DNA from 2 places in the Peribacillus sp. NPDC096540 genome. Region 2 is predicted to be linked to the other one. Evidence: riboswitches for the same ligand, from Rfam matches in the RefSeq annotation. Region 2 holds a riboswitch; the other holds the start of a gene.
What was found. A riboswitch is a leader RNA that binds a small molecule or an ion and turns the genes downstream of it on or off. The one in region 2 is predicted to bind cobalamin.
Positions count from the first base shown of each region.

Region 1: it holds a riboswitch for cobalamin, as region 2 does, so the genes downstream of both, ACQKMR_RS06725 (FecCD family ABC transporter permease) here and ACQKMR_RS09250 (ABC transporter substrate-binding protein) in region 2, are expected to answer to the same signal.

Region 1 is NZ_JBNNTG010000005.1:442-9,532, reverse strand. It holds gene ACQKMR_RS06765 (MFS transporter) at 1-916, shown strand, start outside; gene ACQKMR_RS06760 (VOC family protein) at 1,035-1,415, shown strand; gene ACQKMR_RS06755 (copper homeostasis protein CutC) at 1,676-2,356, shown strand; gene ACQKMR_RS06750 (DMT family transporter) at 2,906-3,778, shown strand; gene ACQKMR_RS06745 (VOC family protein) at 3,897-4,355, opposite strand; gene ACQKMR_RS06740 (GNAT family N-acetyltransferase) at 4,459-5,253, opposite strand; gene ACQKMR_RS06735 (ABC transporter substrate-binding protein) at 5,422-6,420, opposite strand; gene ACQKMR_RS06730 (ABC transporter ATP-binding protein) at 6,447-7,214, opposite strand; gene ACQKMR_RS06725 (FecCD family ABC transporter permease) at 7,211-8,296, opposite strand; cobalamin riboswitch at 8,485-8,672, opposite strand; gene ACQKMR_RS06720 (GNAT family N-acetyltransferase) at 8,791-9,091, opposite strand, start outside.
Region 2 is NZ_JBNNTG010000007.1:107,457-116,547, reverse strand. It holds gene ACQKMR_RS09260 (heme ABC transporter ATP-binding protein) at 1-549, opposite strand, end outside; gene ACQKMR_RS09255 (FecCD family ABC transporter permease) at 555-1,610, opposite strand; gene ACQKMR_RS09250 (ABC transporter substrate-binding protein) at 1,573-2,544, opposite strand; cobalamin riboswitch at 2,703-2,877, opposite strand; gene ACQKMR_RS09245 (polysaccharide deacetylase family protein) at 2,964-3,854, opposite strand; gene ACQKMR_RS09240 (hypothetical protein) at 3,960-4,139, opposite strand; tRNA gene ACQKMR_RS09235 (tRNA-Arg) at 4,211-4,284, shown strand; gene ACQKMR_RS09230 (GNAT family N-acetyltransferase) at 4,499-4,975, shown strand; gene ACQKMR_RS09225 (hypothetical protein) at 5,314-5,475, shown strand; gene ACQKMR_RS09220 (nitroreductase family protein) at 5,543-6,172, opposite strand; gene ACQKMR_RS09215 (DNA topoisomerase III) at 6,345-8,537, opposite strand; gene ACQKMR_RS09210 (ABC-F family ATP-binding cassette domain-containing protein) at 8,897-9,091, shown strand, end outside.

The sequences.
Region 1 (9,091 bases), on a different contig from region 2:
AGGATCTGTTGATGCAGGATTAAACAATTATGTTGCTACACATTACAAAGCACACCACATGAGTTGGCTACATTGTTTCTGGGGAGTTGGGGCTACACTTGGTCCCATCATTATGGCTCAGTTTATTTCAGAGCAAAATTCTTGGAGACATGGATATTTTGCTATTGCTGGAATTCAGTTCGCATTAGTTGTAATCCTTTTCTTCACTCTGCCTTTATGGAATAGGGTCGCAAGAAGCAGCAAGGTCACCTTAAGTGAAGAGCCGGAAGATTCAAAAAGTGTATTTTATGATGAAGATGCTAAAAATATAAAACCATTGAAGATTAGAGGAGTTAAGCTAGCTCTGATATCTTTCTTGTTTTATTGCGGTGTTGAAGCAACAATGGGCCTATGGGGAAGTAGCTTTCTGGTGAATGTTAAGGAGTTACACGTAGCGGTAGCTGCACAATGGGTTTCTCTATATTACGCTGGAATAACAATCGGCAGATTTATTACAGGCTTTATTACTTTAAAGGTCAGTAACCATGCTCTCATTCGGGTAGGGCAAATAACAGCATTAGTTGGTGCGGTACTTCTATTCTTACCATTGCCATCTAGTTTCTCACTTGTAGGCTTTATCATGATTGGATTAGGATTAGCACCGATATTTCCGTGCATGTTACATGAAACACCAGCACGTTTTGGGAAGGAGCATTCTCAGACAATTATGGGCTATCAAATGGCTGTTGCCTATACAGGCAGTACGTTCATGCCTCCTCTTCTCGGTTTCATTGCATCTCATTCAACAATAGGAATCTTCCCGTTTTTTATTGTTGTTTTTATTGCAGGAATGATATTGGGTTCAGAAAAATTAAATGTCTTATTGAAAAAGAAGGATTTTTTTAAGGGGAAAAATACGAATTCAAAAGTACTTTAGTGATATAGAGTTTGCATTGATAACAACGTTGCTTATTTTTATATAAATGAAAATAAAGATTAGTAGTTGTTTAGTACGAAAACTGATAAAGAGAAAATGAACGAATAAGGTGAAGATGATGAAAATTGAACATGTAGCTATTTGGGTAAATGATCTGGAATCAATGTGTGCGTTCTACACGCAGTACTTCAAAGGCCAAGCCAATCGTTTATACCGTAATACGGAAAAGCAATTTGAATCCTATTTTATAACTTTTGAAACTGGAGCACGTCTAGAAGTTATGCGGCAGAAAGGAATACAAGATAAAATGACTACCCAAATAACCGGATATGCTCATATCGCTTTTTCTGTGGGCAGCAAAGAGAATGTCGATCAATTAACAGAAATGTTAAAAGCAGCAGGATACCCTGTGTTGAATGGCCCACGTATCACTGGGGATGGTTATTATGAAAGCGTAGTAAGTGACCCTGAAGGAAATCAGATAGAGATAACAATCTAACAGAAAAGCAGACCGCATGATAAAATTGATTGTGACTGTAGTTACAATGGTTTAAGAAAGCTGATTTCGTTTCTTAAAAACCTTCCCTTTTTTTTTGAAAAAGTAATGAAACTTTCTTTTATAAACAAGTTTATTGTCACTGTTCTTCTGACACTTAATTTGTTTTATCCAAAAATAAACAACAGCAACAAAATGATATACTTTTTATATTGTGATTCCTATGAAGGATACCAAAGAACTTGTTAAGAAAGGAAAATCTAATGTACATTGAATTTATTGCCACAACCATAGAAGATGCCCTTTTAATTGAAAAATCAGGTGCAGACCGAATCGAGCTCGTTTGTGCTTTAGCTGAGGGCGGTTTAACTCCCAGTTACGCCCTGATAGAAGCTGTCGTCAGTTCCGTAAACATTCCAGTAAACGTAATGGTAAGGCCTCATAGCCAGTCATTTCGTTACTCTCAAAATGATATAGATATTATGAAAAATGATATAAGCATTATTCGTTCATTGGGCGCAAACGGCGTCGTATTGGGTGTATTAAACGAAAAAAATGAAATCAACCAATTATCCCTCAAAGAGCTATTAACAGTATGTGAAGGTTTGGAGATTACATTCCACCGGGCTATCGATGATACGCCTGATCCAGTCCGAGCTGCTGAAATACTGGCACAGTATCCGGAAATAACAACGATATTAACCTCTGGTGGTCATGGGAATCTCTCCAGTCGTATGCAAACCATCCACCAAATGAAAAGAGTCTGCAGCGACATCTCGATTTTAGTGGGCAGCGGCTTAAATAAAGATAATATCCTTTCTATCCATTCCGAACTAAATACTGGATACTATCATTTTGGTACAGCTGTTAGAAAAAATAGCAGTTTCATTGAAGGGGTTCAATTAGAAAAAGCGAAAGAAATTGTAAACTTGCTAAAGATTTAATGAAATGGTCCCGTTTTTTATATTTTAACATTAGGAAAGGGACCATTTTTGGTCCCTTCAGTTTGTCGACAAAAGCGGTTATATCTAATTGTTAAAACAAAGTGGATTGGAACGGAAGGTGTGAGACTCCTGCGGGAAAAGCGCGTCCAAGGGAGACCCCGCAGGCGCAAAGGCGCCGAGGAGGCTCCCGGACCGCCCGCGGAAAGCGAGTGCCCTACGTTCCTATCAAGGCTCAAATTGTACAAGCCATAAAAAGACTGTATACAAACTCGATTTTCATCGAGTTTGTATACAGTCTGAAGGGACCATTTTTTGGTCCCTTTTATGATTGATTCATTAAATTTTTGATTCCAAATCATTGAACAGTTATATACTCAATTAACCAATTATTGTATGATAAAGTAAACATTACGAAAGTGAGCTGAAATTTGATGATGTATTCACCACTATTTGAAAATGATGTACCTGTAGTTATTCTCCCTTAACGGTAGAAAACTACAACTCCGTTAAGGACAGCAGTATTTGTCTAGAGAAAACGGAGGGCACAAAATGAAAAACACCTTATTAGGTTCTTTATATTTATCACTCGCTGCTAGTATTTGGGGCGGGATGTATGTTGTGGTAAAGGTTGTGGTAGACTCTGTTCCACCACTTGAATTAGTATGGTTCCGCTATCTTATTGCTATAGCTGCATTGCTAATTATTGGCATTGTCACAAAACAATCATGGCGGATTGAAAAACGAGACTGGCTGTTAATTTTCATGATTGGGCTTATTGGAAATACAATTTCCATTGTAACCCAAGAAATTGGTACGATGCTCTCTACTGCACAAATGGGTGCTATTATTACTTCAACAACACCTGCATTCATGGTGCTATTTGCGCGAATCATTTTAAAAGAAAAAATTACCTTTAAAAAAGCACTTTCAATTATTCTAGCTACAATTGGTGTCTGTATAATAGTAGGAAATGCGCATATCAATTCATCTAATCAACTTGGTGCGGTATCGTTACTTATTGCAGCACTAACATGGTCGCTTATGTCTGTTCTTATTAAGCGTGTCCCGGGGCAATATTCACAAATTGTGGTAACAACCTATGCTATTCTTGTTTCAATTGCCATACTAACGCCTTTTACAATTACTAGATTAGATAAACTCGACTTCCAAGCCATGATGCATCCAACTATTTGGGGCGGTCTTTTATACTTGGGAGTCATTTCGACAGCATGTGCCTTTTTACTATGGAATCGCGGATTGCAAATACTTAATGCTTCAAGTGGCGGATTATTTTTCTTTTTCCAACCTATAGTCGGCACCTTTTTAGGGTGGTTATTACTAGGTGAGCAAATTGGCTTGCCTTTTTGGATAGGTACTATATTAATCTTTATTGGTGTTATATTTGTCATTCGAGAAGAATGAGCACTAGGAAAAAGCTGATTGGTGTTATTGCCGATCAGCTTTTTATATAACTTTTGGATTTTAGTTTATAAATTTTAAAACACCTTATTATTAACATCTTTATGAATAGATTAATTAGTTACTTAGTAAGTAATTCATCCCATTCTTGAAGTGAAAGTTTATTGATCATATGCTTATATGCATCAGGAACTTCTATTGAACACATAAGTTCCAAACTATTACCATCGGGGTCATTAAAATAGACGGATGCGTTTCCTTGATGCGGGCGTACAAAAGGCTCAATAGATGCCCTTTTTCCAAAAGGCACAACTTTAATATGCAGGGATTGAAGCCACGTTAAAGCATTTTTCATATTTTCATAGGATACTCGAAAAGCGATATGCCGGAGTGAAGGGTGATAGGGAGTTTGATATTCTTCCCCCTCCCACAGACCTATCCAGCTTTTGTTTTCTTCGATCCAAAAGAAGGCAGTATCTTCATCCTTCCATGCCAATTTCAAGCCTATTTTCTTATAAAATTCCATTGAAATGGCTAGGTTTTTGACAGGTAAATGGGCTTCATATAAACCTTCTATCAAATTTTTTCTCCTACCTTTCGCAAATCTTCTGCTATCGACTGCTTCGTTCTTTTCAATGTTGTATGTTCTATCATTTTTTTCATTGGCTCATCTCCTGCTCCCCTTATTTTTTCGTCCATATAGCTTTTGTATAGGCAATCTTCAATCCGGCTCTTTCCATATTATTTTGACTAACACTGCCAAACCTGGCTTGCCCTACGGCTAATTTACAATGAAGGGAGTTTGCTTGTGTTAAGCGTTTCTTTATTAAAGCCGTTTGAACTCCATGATTTCTTAAATGCGGGACGGTAGCTGCAGCTGCAAGTGTTGCACTTTCATCTTTTGTAAACAGTACACCGATTCCAGCAGGTTCATTTCCAACACTTGCAAGATAAAATGTCCAATGTTCGTTGTCGTATAATATTTCATTATTGGCAGCAATTCCACTTTTTAAGAACGCTGGCATTTGAAACCCCTGCGTGTAAATATCTGCAAATATACTGAATTCATCTCTTTTCAGCCTGCGGATAGATATCTTGGAGTCGATTGGCTCTATTTCTTGAGAAAGAGGTGCATATAAAGTCGTATGGAAGTCCGACTGATTAAAACCCGCTTTAGCTAGATATGCCATCAAATCAGGAGAAGCATGTGCCGGAGTCAGCTCGAAGCGCACAGGAATCTCTCTTTTTTCGTAAAACTCCACGATTCTTTCGACAACCATTTCATCACCATCTTGTAAACCTTTTACCGTATTGAATGAAGGGCCTGGAATCTTTTTCACAGAAAATGCTGTGGCATTTCCAAACCATTGTATTTCAACATCCATTGGATTACCGCTTATTCCTTTAATAGCCGTGAGCCGGGAATATAAGGCATCCACTTCTGTTTGTTCTAAAGTATCAGCTAAACCATTATTCACCCTCGACACTCCTTACAATTTCCTTCCCTACTAATCATTCAAGAAACCGATTGATTTTTCCTTCCAGCATTTCTTTAAACGGTGCTGATTATTTCTCTTATCCTTAAAAATAAAACCCGAACAAGGACACTTTTCATTTGTGTCCTTATTCGGGTCATTGTTCAGCATTCACCTTTTTTGGCTATTAAAATTTTCAGGATATAATCCTTCCGCCACTGTCTGTAAGGCTTGCGGTGCACGAATTCCTTCCGCTCCCGCCGAAAGAGGAAGCACGATTATTTCCTTGTTTTGAATGGCAGGTACATCTGCAAGCTCGCTTTTATTTAATAAGAATTTTTCTTTTTGTTCGATTGGGATATCACCATAATCAATGATGACTATAACATCTGGATTGCGATCCACCACTTCTTCCCAACTAACCTCAGGCCATCCTCCTTCAATATCATTAAAAATATTTTGACCTCCAGCCAATGTAATGATTCCGGTCATGTAATTATTTTTAGCTGCCGTTTTAGGGACTTCTTCCCCGCTATCATACACGAAGACGTTTTTTGGTGTTTCAACTGAACCAATTTTTGAAGTTGTTTCCTTGATCTCCAGTTTCATTTCATTGATGACTTCTGCTGCTTTTTCTTCTACATGAAAGATACGCCCAATATTCTCAATATCCTTATAGACATCTTTCATGGTTGGTGTTGATGTATTGGAGGACTCTTGAATATATGTATTAATACCAGCTTCTTTAAGCTCCTGAACAGTTCCTAATGTTTGTTCTGTAAAGGCACTTTTCCAGCCAGCATAAGCAAAATCGGGCTCTGCTTCAAAGAAAACTTCTTTTGAAGGGTATTCCTTAGCAAGTACAGGAATCGACTCATAGGCATCTTTAAATTTGGGTAAAATTTTGTCATCTAAATATGCTGTTCCTACCATTGAATCCTGTAGACCCAATGCTAGCATAATTTCCGTCGCATGCTGATTTAGGGTAACCGCCCGTTTTGGTGCCTCTTTATATGTAAATTCATGGTCCAGGTTTGTGATGACTACATCTTCTTGTCCACTTTTGCTCTGTTTGTCATTCTTTGAAGCATCTTCAGAACTATTACAAGCGGCCAACATCATCATTACTAGTAAACTAATACTTAACCATATCTTTCGGTAACTAGTCATTTATTTCTCCTCAAATTTATTTTCTCTTATAGATGGGCTAAAAAAGTGATGTGTGTCTTTTTCGTGATTGGATGAATGCTGATTTCTGTTTCAACACCAAACACCGTTCTTATTAGTTCTGCCGTTAATACCGTTTCTGGCGTTCCAAAGGCAACCACTCTCCCATTTTGGATGACGTACAAATAATCACAATACATGGCTGCTAAATTTATATCATGCAAAGCGGTAAAGACAGTAATATCCAGCTTTTTAACAAGGTCTAACAATTGCAGTTGGTGACGGATGTCTAAATGATTCGTTGGTTCGTCCAAGATAATGATATTCGCTTCCTGTGCAAGGGCACGGGCAACGAGAATACGTTGTTTCTCGCCACCGGATAGGCTCATGAAACTTCTGTCCTCAAACCCCTTCATTTCAACACGTTCTAGCGCATGATTGACGATGAGGCGGTCTTTCTCCGTGTCTCCTTGAAAAAGCCGCTTATGAGGATGCCGCCCCATCCAAATCATTTCTAGTACGGTAAAGTCAAATGTCAGGGATGTTTCTTGACTAACAACCGCCATTTCCCGAGCGGTTTGTTTCGGTGAAAGCCTGTATAGGTTTTGACCGTCCAGGTGAACTGATCCAGTGTGTGGCTCTGCAATTCGAGAAGCCGCTTTTAATAGAGTCGATTTCCCGCTCCCATTCGGGCCGATTAGCCCTACAAACTGTCCAGAACTTATTTGCAGGGAAATATCCTCTATAATAGTAGTTTCCAGAATGGAATAAGACACTTCTTCAATAGATAATTTCACTTGCCTCCACCCCCAAAGGAATACGAACTTCGACGCAAAAGCCAAATAAAGAATGGACCGCCGCAAAGTGCAGTGACAACCCCAATCGGAAGTTCTTGAGGTGCAAGAACCAACCTAGCACATACGTCTGACCAAATAACCAGAATCATCCCTATCAAAATACTGCATGATAGTACACGTTTATGGTCTGTACCCACTACTAGCCGGGCTAAATGGGGAACGACTAAACCAATAAACCCGATAGAGCCACTTACAGCCACAATTGTTCCTGTAAGAAGGGAAGTAATTATGATTAGCACTTTACGAAAGGATTCCATATTAACGCCAAGTGTCACTGCGACTTCTTCTCCCATTAATAAGATATTAAGAGAGCGAGAGTGTACTAATAGATAGATGGAAACAACGGCCACCACGACAGTTGGAATCGGTATATAATCCCATTTGGCTCCGGCTAAGCTTCCCATCATCCAAAACATCGCTTCACGAATACCAGAATCCTTTGGAGCAAGGGTGACAATGAAATTAGTTATGGCGGACATAATCATCGAAATAGCCACACCCGCAAGCAATAGTCTTGTCGTTTGAATTCTCCCACCTACTTGAGCTAATAAATAAACGGACAGCATCGCGACCATTGCACCCAAGAAAGCACCAAACGAGAGTGCATATTGACCGAAAATAGGCAGTGCTCCAAATAGAATAACGAGGGTTGCTGCAACCGATGAACCAGAAGAAATGCCCAGGATATACGGATCTGCTAGTGAATTGCGAACCAAAGCCTGAATAACCACACCCACTACGGATAATCCCGCTCCTACCACTGCTCCGAGTAAGACCCGGGGTAAACGGATATCCCAAATAATTCTCTCTTGGGATCGGCTCCAATTCACGTCTATATAATCACCAATAAACGGAAGGTGACCTATAGCAATTTTCCAAACCGTTATCGCCGACATCTTAACTGGGCCGAGGGTTACAGCAAATGTAATCGATAATAAAAGGATGCAAACCAAGAAAAGTAACAAAAATCGAAACCGGCGTTTGGCTTTCCTCTCAAACTGTGGTTCTTGTGGTACATCCACATTCTCTTTCAACGACCTACTTAGCAATAACTCTCTCAATAATGAAATCCTCCTCAAAAAAAAACTCACAAAAAAACCCCAATCCGTTTTACAAGGAATGGAGTTACGAGCATAAGTATAAAGACATACAAACTGTGTTTGCAGTCAGTCTTTTCCCTCTCGAACACCTCTCCTCTCAGCGAAGGATGATTGGCGATACACACTAGGTAGGTCTCCTGGCTTCCAGATCATCATTTTCTTTCGTCTTCCCTGATTCATCATCAAGTGACATCTTGAAAGAAAACTTCTTGGTTACAGTGGCGCGACCACTCGGGATTTACACCCGATTCCCTGTTACCCTTTGTTCACACAAAGGCACCCAGCGGCATATTTATGAACTTCGCAAAATTTCCAAATAAATATAACGTTAGTATAGTATACTTCCCATCTTTTCACAATTGGAAAAGTAGAAAGACGGAAAGCTCCTACACTCTAGTTTAAAAGATCATGACCGGTTAAAGGGCCCTGCTATAATGGATAAACGTTTCTTTTTGACCATTGAGGTCACTTTGTTCTACATTAATAGAAATTCGTTTAAATCCGTTTCTCTCTAAAACTTTTTGAGAGGCAATATTGTTACTTGTTGTTTTCGCTTCTATCTGGTTTACACTTGATTCTGACGCTTTGTTTAGCAATAGCTTTAATGCTTTATTCGCTATTCCCCTTTGCGTATACTTCTCGCCAATTCTATAACCCACATGTGCGACACCATTGGTATTATCAATATCAACAAGGTTAATTCTTCCGACAATTGAG
Region 2 (9,091 bases):
TTTACTCATTAAATCAAGAAGCTCCTTTTGATAGGAAAGATCCAAGTGGTTCGTTGGTTCATCTAAAAAAAGAATTTCCGGTTCTTGGGCAAGTGCTTGTGCCAGTAAGACCCGCTGTCTCTCACCGCCTGATAACCGTTCAAAATGAAGATCCTGAAAATCTGCGACTCCTGTTTGCTTCATCACACGTTGGACAATCACTTCATCTTCGGAATTCCAACTATGAAACCAGCCTGTTTGGTGAGCATAACGGCCAAGAGAAACAGTCTCTTTTACCGTATAGGAAAAGGCTAATGAGGAATGTTGAGGCAACACGGCTATAACTTGTGCAAGTTGTTTAGCCGAATACTCCTTCAAGTCTCTTCCCCTTATTCGTACACTTCCTGCCTTATAATCGAGAACCCCGCTAAGCATACTTAATAGTGTCGTTTTTCCACTGCCATTTGGACCGAGAATCCCAAATAATTCCCCTTTATGTACGTCAAAAGAGACAGAGTCCAAAACAGCTTTATTGCCATATCCACCTGTTAGCTCTTTAACTTCAAGCATGAATTCTACCCCTCTCTCCGTCTCTTTAATAAAATCAGGGCAAATGCCGGGGCCCCGATAAGTGAGGTAATTACACCAATCGGCAGTTCCGAAGGTGCAATGATTGTCCTTGCTACAAGGTCAGCCAAAATTAAAAATCCGCTTCCTACGAGCAAAGATAACGGCAACAAATGCTTATGATCTGGCCCCCAAATCCTACGGACCAAATGAGGAATAACCAATCCTACAAAGCCAATCGTTCCCGAAACGGCAACGGCTGCCCCAGTTAATATCGAACCTGCTATTAGAATCCACATTTTTCGCCGCTGAACATTCACACCCAAATGCTTTGCACGATCTTCCCCAAACGTCATCGCATTTAATTCTTGGGTATTCATAACCAAGATCAACGAACCAATGATAAAAAACGGCAAAATAATCGCGATATAATTCCAGCCCCGCATTGAAACGCTTCCCATCAGCCATCCAATGATTTGTCTTAATTCCTCGCCCGTCAACGCAATCATTAATGAGATGAAGGCACTTAAAAACGAGCTGAAAATGATTCCGGTTAAAATGATTGTTTCTACTTTCATCGATCGATCCATTTTTCTCGCAAAAGTTAGCACACAGAAAATCGTAAGCAATGAAAACATGATACTTAACGTCGGCAGGGTATATAAACCGATAAATGGCAATGATATATTCAAAAACAATGTCAATACAGCACCTACCGATGCTCCTGATGAAATCCCTAATGTGTAGGGGTCAGCAAGCGGGTTCCGAAGCAGTCCCTGAAAGGCTGCCCCGGCAATCGCGAGTGATGCCCCAACTAAACCCGCAAGCAACACACGCGGCAAGCGGATGTTCATCACGATATTCGTAAGCATTACATCCGGATCAACTGAAATCGGTAAATGAAAGATCTCCTTGCCGATTATTTGTATAAGTACGGGAATCGGTACTGGCACCGAACCAAAGGAAATGCCTATCGTCATTGCGAAAAGCAAAAATAATAACGCAATTAAATAAGCAAACGTCCATTTAGTTGTCAAATAGGTTCGGATAGACTGATTTGGCAAGTTCCTCTACTCCCTCTATTAAGCGTGGACCGGAACGGGTCACCAAGTCAGAAGAGACATCAAAGACTTGGCCATTCTTAACAGCATTTACGTCTTGCCATCCTTTTCGGCCCGTCACTTCACTTACTGGATCTTTTGTATAATAACCATACGTTGTAATGATGACATCCGGATTTGCAGCAATCATCGATTCTTCATCAATTTTTGCCCAACCGTCCAATTCAGCCGCTGCATTTTCCGCTGAAATAATATTAAGCATCTCATTCATGAAAGTATTTTTTCCAGGTGTGTATATTTCCGGTGAAGGCGAAACTTCCACTAAAACGGTCTTCCTCTCCTCTTCCTTTACGGATTTGGCTTTTTCCTGGATATCCTTGAGCTTCGTTTTCAGATCCGTAACGATTTCTTTTGCCTTATCATGTTCTCCCGTTGCCTGTCCAATCATATCAATAGACTCATAGACTTCGTCAAAACTTTGTGCATCATTGACTACAAGGACATCTATTCCAGCATCCTTAAGCTGCTTTAAACCCTCATTCGAATTATGGGCACTGGATGCATGGGCAAGAACAAGATCAGGCTTCAATGAGACAATCAGCTCCGTGTTCATTTCCATTCCGCCAACTTTTTCAATTTCTTTCGTTTCTTCCGGGTAATTATCATTGTCGGAAACACCAATGACCTTTTTACCCAAACCAAGTGCAAAGACCACTTCCGTATTACTTGGTATCAATGAAACGATTTTCTTCGGTTTTTGTTCTATCGTTACTTTTTCCCCAGTTGCATCTTTAATCGTAACCGGGAAAGCTTCGTGTTGAGCATGATTCGTTTGCTGCTTTTCTTTTCCTTCATCAGTAGCGTCACTGCAGCCAACCATCATGCCTGCAGTAAGCAACATCAACAATATCAGACCAAAAATCTTCTTCATTTTCATTCCCCACAATCTTTTCATTTAATTTCTTCCCACCTAATAATCTCGGAAGATGCCCCCAAAACAAAAAGCACCTCCCGTTAAACGGAAGATGCTTGTATGGCAACAATATAATTACGGACTCTTAGGGTCTGCCACACACCTTCCCATCCGCGTAGGTTACAGGTGTACGAATCTTGGCAGGTCTCCTGGCTCATGGTCATCGTCAACGGCACCTTCCCATATCCCATACAGTGGTACACAGCCGTTAGCTCCCATATACAGTGGCGGGACCGCGCTGGCATTTCACCAACTTCCCTTTTAAGTCATTAAGACACCAAATCGTTCATATGTATATAATTTTCACTGCCTTCATTATACACCATGTAAGAATCGATTATTATATGATTTTTCTGAACAAGTTTGAAATGCACCGTCCATCTTCAATGATTTGAAGCATTTTCTATCAGCGACGCGAACCCACCGACTGATAATCCAGGTGAAATCCGAACTCGATGCAGGGAATACATCCCTTGGTCCCTTGAAGCTCCTCCAGGTTCAGTAGTGACTGCCATCTTGTATCCAGCCTCTTCTGAAAGCCTAAGACTCTCTTCATTATAACGACCAACTGGGTAGGAAAGCACTGTCGTTTCCTGTTGGAGGATACGATCGAACAGATCCTTTGACTGGACCATTTCCGCTTCTTGCTGCTCTGCCGTCATGCGGTTCAGCTCAAGATGGTTAATCGTATGACTTTCGATGGAAATCCCTTTCCCGCTCATCTCCACCATTTGATTTTCAGTAAGGTGATGACCTTTATCGATGGACTTCCCGATCATGAAGACAGTCGCTTTCATATCATATTCTTTTAATATAGGGAAAGCGTCCGTGTAGTTATCAGTATAGCCATCATCAAAAGTAAGCCAGACACACTTTTCACTTGGTATCCGATTTTCGGTTAAAACGAGAAATGCTTCTTCAGGGGATAATGTATAGTAACCATTTTCCCGAAGCCAGGCCATTTGTAATCGGAATTCCTCTTTTGGTACCCGAAGGTCATTGCCTTCAGAAATGCTATGATACATCAAAATTGGCAGCTGTACTGCGGACTCTGCTATTATCCAGTTTCTCGTATCGATTCGTTCAGGATATAATTCGTCCTCCGAATCCTGCCCGCCTTCCTCCGCTGCAGAAACCAATTCAATGTTATCTTCAGTAATCGGCGCAGCCGTCTTTGTGCCTATACCTTCTAAAATCCCTTGTGAGCATGCTGGTAAAATTAAAATCCCCAGCAGCGTCACCATCCATAAACCTCTATATTTCCCCACTATCATTCTCCTAATTTTTTCTAGCATAATAGTACCAGAAAACCAGGAAATAATAAAGTATTCCATTTAACGAAAAAAAGGGCAGATGTATAGCTACCCTTTTTTTCTTGATTAAAAACTATTAAATCGACAAGTACTTTGATCACGCGGAATGCCTAAATCTTTCGGCACCATCGTTTCAATCAAAAAGTTATCATCTTCTTCATAAATAATCTTCTTCATTTCAATTCCAAAGTATTCATTCATCCGGGCTTCTGTCATGACTTCTAGGCTACAAATGAATATTTTCATAAGTATAATGCTATTAACTTGAAAAGTTTGCCTATAAGAAATATAATGAATAAGTCGTCGAATTTTTATATGTCCCAGTAGCTCAGTAGGATAGAGCGACAGCCTCCTAAGCTGTAGGTCGTAGGTTCGATTCCTATCTGGGACGCTAAAGTTTATAAACCCTGTTATACTACGGTTCCTCCGTGTTGTAGCAGGGTTTTTTCTGGCTGGTATGGCTCTATCCAAAATTTAGATATTGATCATGCAGCTTCTCATGGTTTTACATTTCAAGTGATCTTCCTTTTTGAAATTATCAAAGGTATGCAAAAAATCGACTATTTTATGGTAATGTAAAGTAAAAAGGTTAGGGGAATCATTTTATGGAAATGGTAAATTTCATTGAATTAAAGCATTTTTCAGATGAATATTCAGAAAAACTAAATCATTTTGAACTCCCTGAAGAACAAGGCCTATTTACTGCCTTGCCCAACAATTTTACTGAAGTAACAAAAGGACAGCATCGTATCGTCATTTTAAGTGATGATGAACCTGTGGGTTTCTTTTTACTGCATTCAACAGATCGCGTAAATGAATATTCGACTAATCCGAATGCCATGTTGCTGACTGCATTATCAGTTGATCATGCTAAGCAGGGAAAGGGCTATGCAAAACAAGGTATGCTCCTACTGGCCGAGTTTGTTAAATCAGAATTTCCTAATTGTGATGAAATTGTATTAGCTGTTAATCATAAGAACATCCCCGCACAAAAACTATATGTAAAGGTTGGATTTCAAGATACTGGTATGAGAAGGGCCGGAATGATTGGCGAACAATACATTATGAAAATGACCATTTAATTCATATTTATCTGTTTGATGGTAAAGAGAAATTTTGATTAATTACTTTTTTCGATATATATCTGCAGAAAAGTAATGGATATCCGTTACAGCCAGTATATATTTATGCCTTTTTTGAAAATAAATGTTTTAACCTGTCCTATCCGGGTATACAAATACTGTAAGACATTCTCACCAAAGGAGATGATGTGCACGTTGAGTACAATCAGAAGCCCATGGAACAAAGAGAATGATGGAGCGGTGTTTAGTCCAGGTGATCAGCGTTAGAGTTAATTGAAAAATTAGTTGATAATCAAGAAGGGAATTACAAGTCTTCTCACCCAAGGAGGATACTAATTATGAGTATTTACAGCCTATGGAATCCAGAGAATGATGAAGCAATTTTCAGTCCGGGTGATCATAAGCCATTCAGTAGGCTTACACCATTAGATTCGGATAAACACACAACAGACAAAACACTTGAATATGATATACACGGCACCGTACTGAATGAGATTTAATTGAAGTAGCGGCATAATGAAAAGGATGGAGCATTCGCCCCATCCTTTTCTGCATTTATTTGTTCATTCAAATAAATTTTGCGACTTCATTCAACGGCAATCTTGTTGTCTGGAAAGAAGGTCCTGCCGACTTTCCTATCGCTATTAAGACAATAGGAACATAACGTTCAGGCACATCGAACTTTTCAATGAACTGCTGCTTGTTAAATCCACCCATTGTAACGGTGTCATAGCCCTTGGACTTAGCAATCAACATAAGCTGCATCGAAACGAGCCCTGCATCAAAGTTAGCAATGCTTTCTCGAGTTTCCTTAGGAGCATGAGGGTACGTGTTCATTGTATTACTAACCATACGCTCACGTGTTGCCTGATCCATAAATCCAGCTGCCACATTCATGCCATAAATTTTGTCTACGTTTTTATACATTTCAGTATCCCCTAATACGGCAATGACAGCAGAGGATGTTTCAACAGATTCTTGATTATTGGCTATCTGGCGTAATTCCTTTTTTGTATTCTGATCCTCGATAACGATAAAGCGCCAAGCTTGGAGATTACTTGAAGAAGGAGCTTGGGTAGCTTCATCTAATATATTTTCAATTTCTTTTTTTGAAATTTTATATGTTGGATCATATTTTCTTACAGAATGACGTTCTTTTATAATCGTGGATAAGTTTTGATCGGTTGGTAAATTCACAGTGGTGCCTCCTTAGGTTAGAAACTAACTTACTTAATTAGTATAAATTACAATTAGTAAGCAAAAACATCAAGAATATTGCCTGCGAAATAATTGTCCGAAACTTTCTGTCAAAAAATTAAGAGCCCCTCAACTATATGCCTATGGCAAACAGTTGAAGGGCTCCTTTCTTTTATTTATCAAATTTCAGTTTGGCCAAAGCGTCCGCCAAGGCAGTATTTATCGGCTCTTCTTTATTTTGCTTTTTCATATAATTGGAGACTTCATTTTTTGATACTTTTTGATTCTTGTTTTGCCCTCTTCGTTTATTGTAAGAAGAAAGTTTTTCGTGAAAACCACATTTACAGGTGAATGTCTGCGCCTCTCCTTGACCGCGCATTTCCATCTTTTTGTGACACTGTGGACATCTGGCATTTGTTACACGTGAAACGCCTTTTTTGTAGCCACATTCGCGGTCTTGACAGACAAGCATTTTCCCCTTTTTACTATTTACTTCGAGCATCAGCTTGCCGCAATCCGGACATTTGGTACCAGACACATTATCATGCTTGAATTTTTGGTTACTATTTTTGATTTCTTGAACGATATTTTTGGCATAGGTACGCATATCGCCGATGAAAGCTTGTTTTGGCAGCTTTCCTTTTGCGATGGCCGTTAGCTTTTGTTCCCATTGTGCTGTTAATGCCGGAGAGCGTAGGTCCTCAGGAGCCAACTCGAGGAGTTGTTTCCCTTTCGAAGTAACATGAAGACCCTTCCCTCTCTTTTCAATCAGGAAACTGTTGAACAATTTTTCAATAACATCAGCCCGAGTCGCAACGGTACCAATCCCGCCTGTTTCCCCTAAAGTCCTGATGAGTTCTTTACTTTCCCCAGCCATGAACCGAGCAGGATTTTCCATTGCTGAAAGTAGGGATCCTTCATTGAATGGTTCAGGTGGTTTTGTTTCTCCATCCGTTTGTTTCACCGTCGAAATAACTAAATTGTCACCTTTTTGAACGGTCGGAAGCAGTTGCTCAGCAAGGCCATCCTTAGCCTCTTCCTCATCAAAGGAATGATCATAGACTTCCTTCCAGCCTGATTTCAAGACGACCTTTCCTTTAGCTATAAACGTTTCTTGCCCTATTTTTGCATTGATGGTCGTTTGTTCATATTCAAACGGCGGCATTAATACAGCCAGGAATCTTTTGACAACCAAGTCATATATTTTTGATTCTTTGTCGCTCAGTTTTCCTGGAAGTGGGGTTTGCTCAGTCGGAATGATTGCATGATGATCTGAAACCTTGCTATCGTCCACAAACGATTTATTTGCTTTAATTGGACCACGTAATATTTTAGATGCATACGGGGCATATGGTTTGATGCTGACAGCCTGTAATCTTTCTTTTAGCGTATCCACCAAATCCGTTGATAAGAAGCGTGAATCCGTCCTTGGGTAAGTCAGGACCTTATGGCTTTCATATAAGCGCTGCATGATCGATAACGTTTCTTTCGCCGAATAACCGAATTTCTTATTCGCATCTCGCTGAAGTTCTGTTAAATCATATAAAGAAGGAGCAAAGCTTTTCTTATGGGCTTTGTTCACTTCCACCACTTCCGCCTTTTTGTCTTTCACATCAGCAAGAACCTTTTCTGCCTTCGCTTTATCAAATGTGCGGATATCTTTTGATTGCGCATCCTGCCAGACAAGTCGCAACTTGGACTCTGCTGTTGCTGAAATACCATAATATTTCTTTGGCTGGAATTGTTTGATTTCCTCTTCTCTTTTGGCAATCATCGCGAGTGTCGGTGTTTGAACCCGACCGCAGGATAGCTGGGCATTGTGCTTGGTTGTGAGCGCCCGTGTTGCATTCATACCGACTATCCAATCTGCTTCCGCTCGAGCTACCGCAGAGGCAAATAGGTTTTCATACTCTTTTCCCTCTTTCAGCTTTTTAAAGCCATCTTTAATAGCTTTATCCGTTACAGAGGAGATCCAAAGCCGCTTGATGGGCTTCTTCACATTCGCTTTTTCCAGAATCCAACGCGCTACGAGCTCTCCTTCACGACCTGCATCAGTTGCAATGATGACATCCTTGACATCATTCCGGTTCAATTGCGTTTTAACCGATTGAAATTGTTTGCCTGATTGTTTGATCACCACTAATTTTAAGGAAGGAGGCAGCATAGGCAGGTCCTCAAGACGCCACGTTTTATATTTTTCATCATAAGTTTCCGGATCGGCATGGGTCACCAAATGACCGAGTGCCCAAGTAACGATATACTGATCGCCTTCAAAAAAACCATTACCCTTTCTTCCGCAATTCAGCACTTTTGCTATATCTCTTCCGACCGATGGTTTCTCGGCCAGTACGACTGTTTTACTCATAATAACATCCTTTCCCATTTAAACTGCTTCGCTCATTATCTCATATAATTTATGCAGGAGCGATAAAGTACAAAGACATAACACGCAAAAAACATGATTCTCAATGCTGGATTTCATGTTCATAATTAAAAAATAATAATTCCTCAATCACTGTTTGCCTGAAGATGTGTAACCCATTATTCGATTGGTCAAGAGTCAGTAGTTATAAGCCAATCTTTAAAAGTTTCGAACATGATCCTCCCACTAATTCCGTTTAATAGAGGGCTCATATGTAAATAAGATTAGATAGCAATCTAGTACAGATTTTAGTATGATGAAACGTAGAGATTTTTTCAAATTAATTGGGAGGTTCAATATAAATGAGCTTACTTTCTATAGATAAATTAGCGCACAGCTTTGGCGATCGTACCTTATTCAAGGATGTTTCCTTCCGTCTAATGGCTGGCGAGCATGTAGGTCTAGTTGGGGCAAATGGTGTTGGGAAGTCAACAATGATGAATATCATTACAGGACAACTGATTCACGATGAAGGACGTGTTGAGTGGACACCTGGT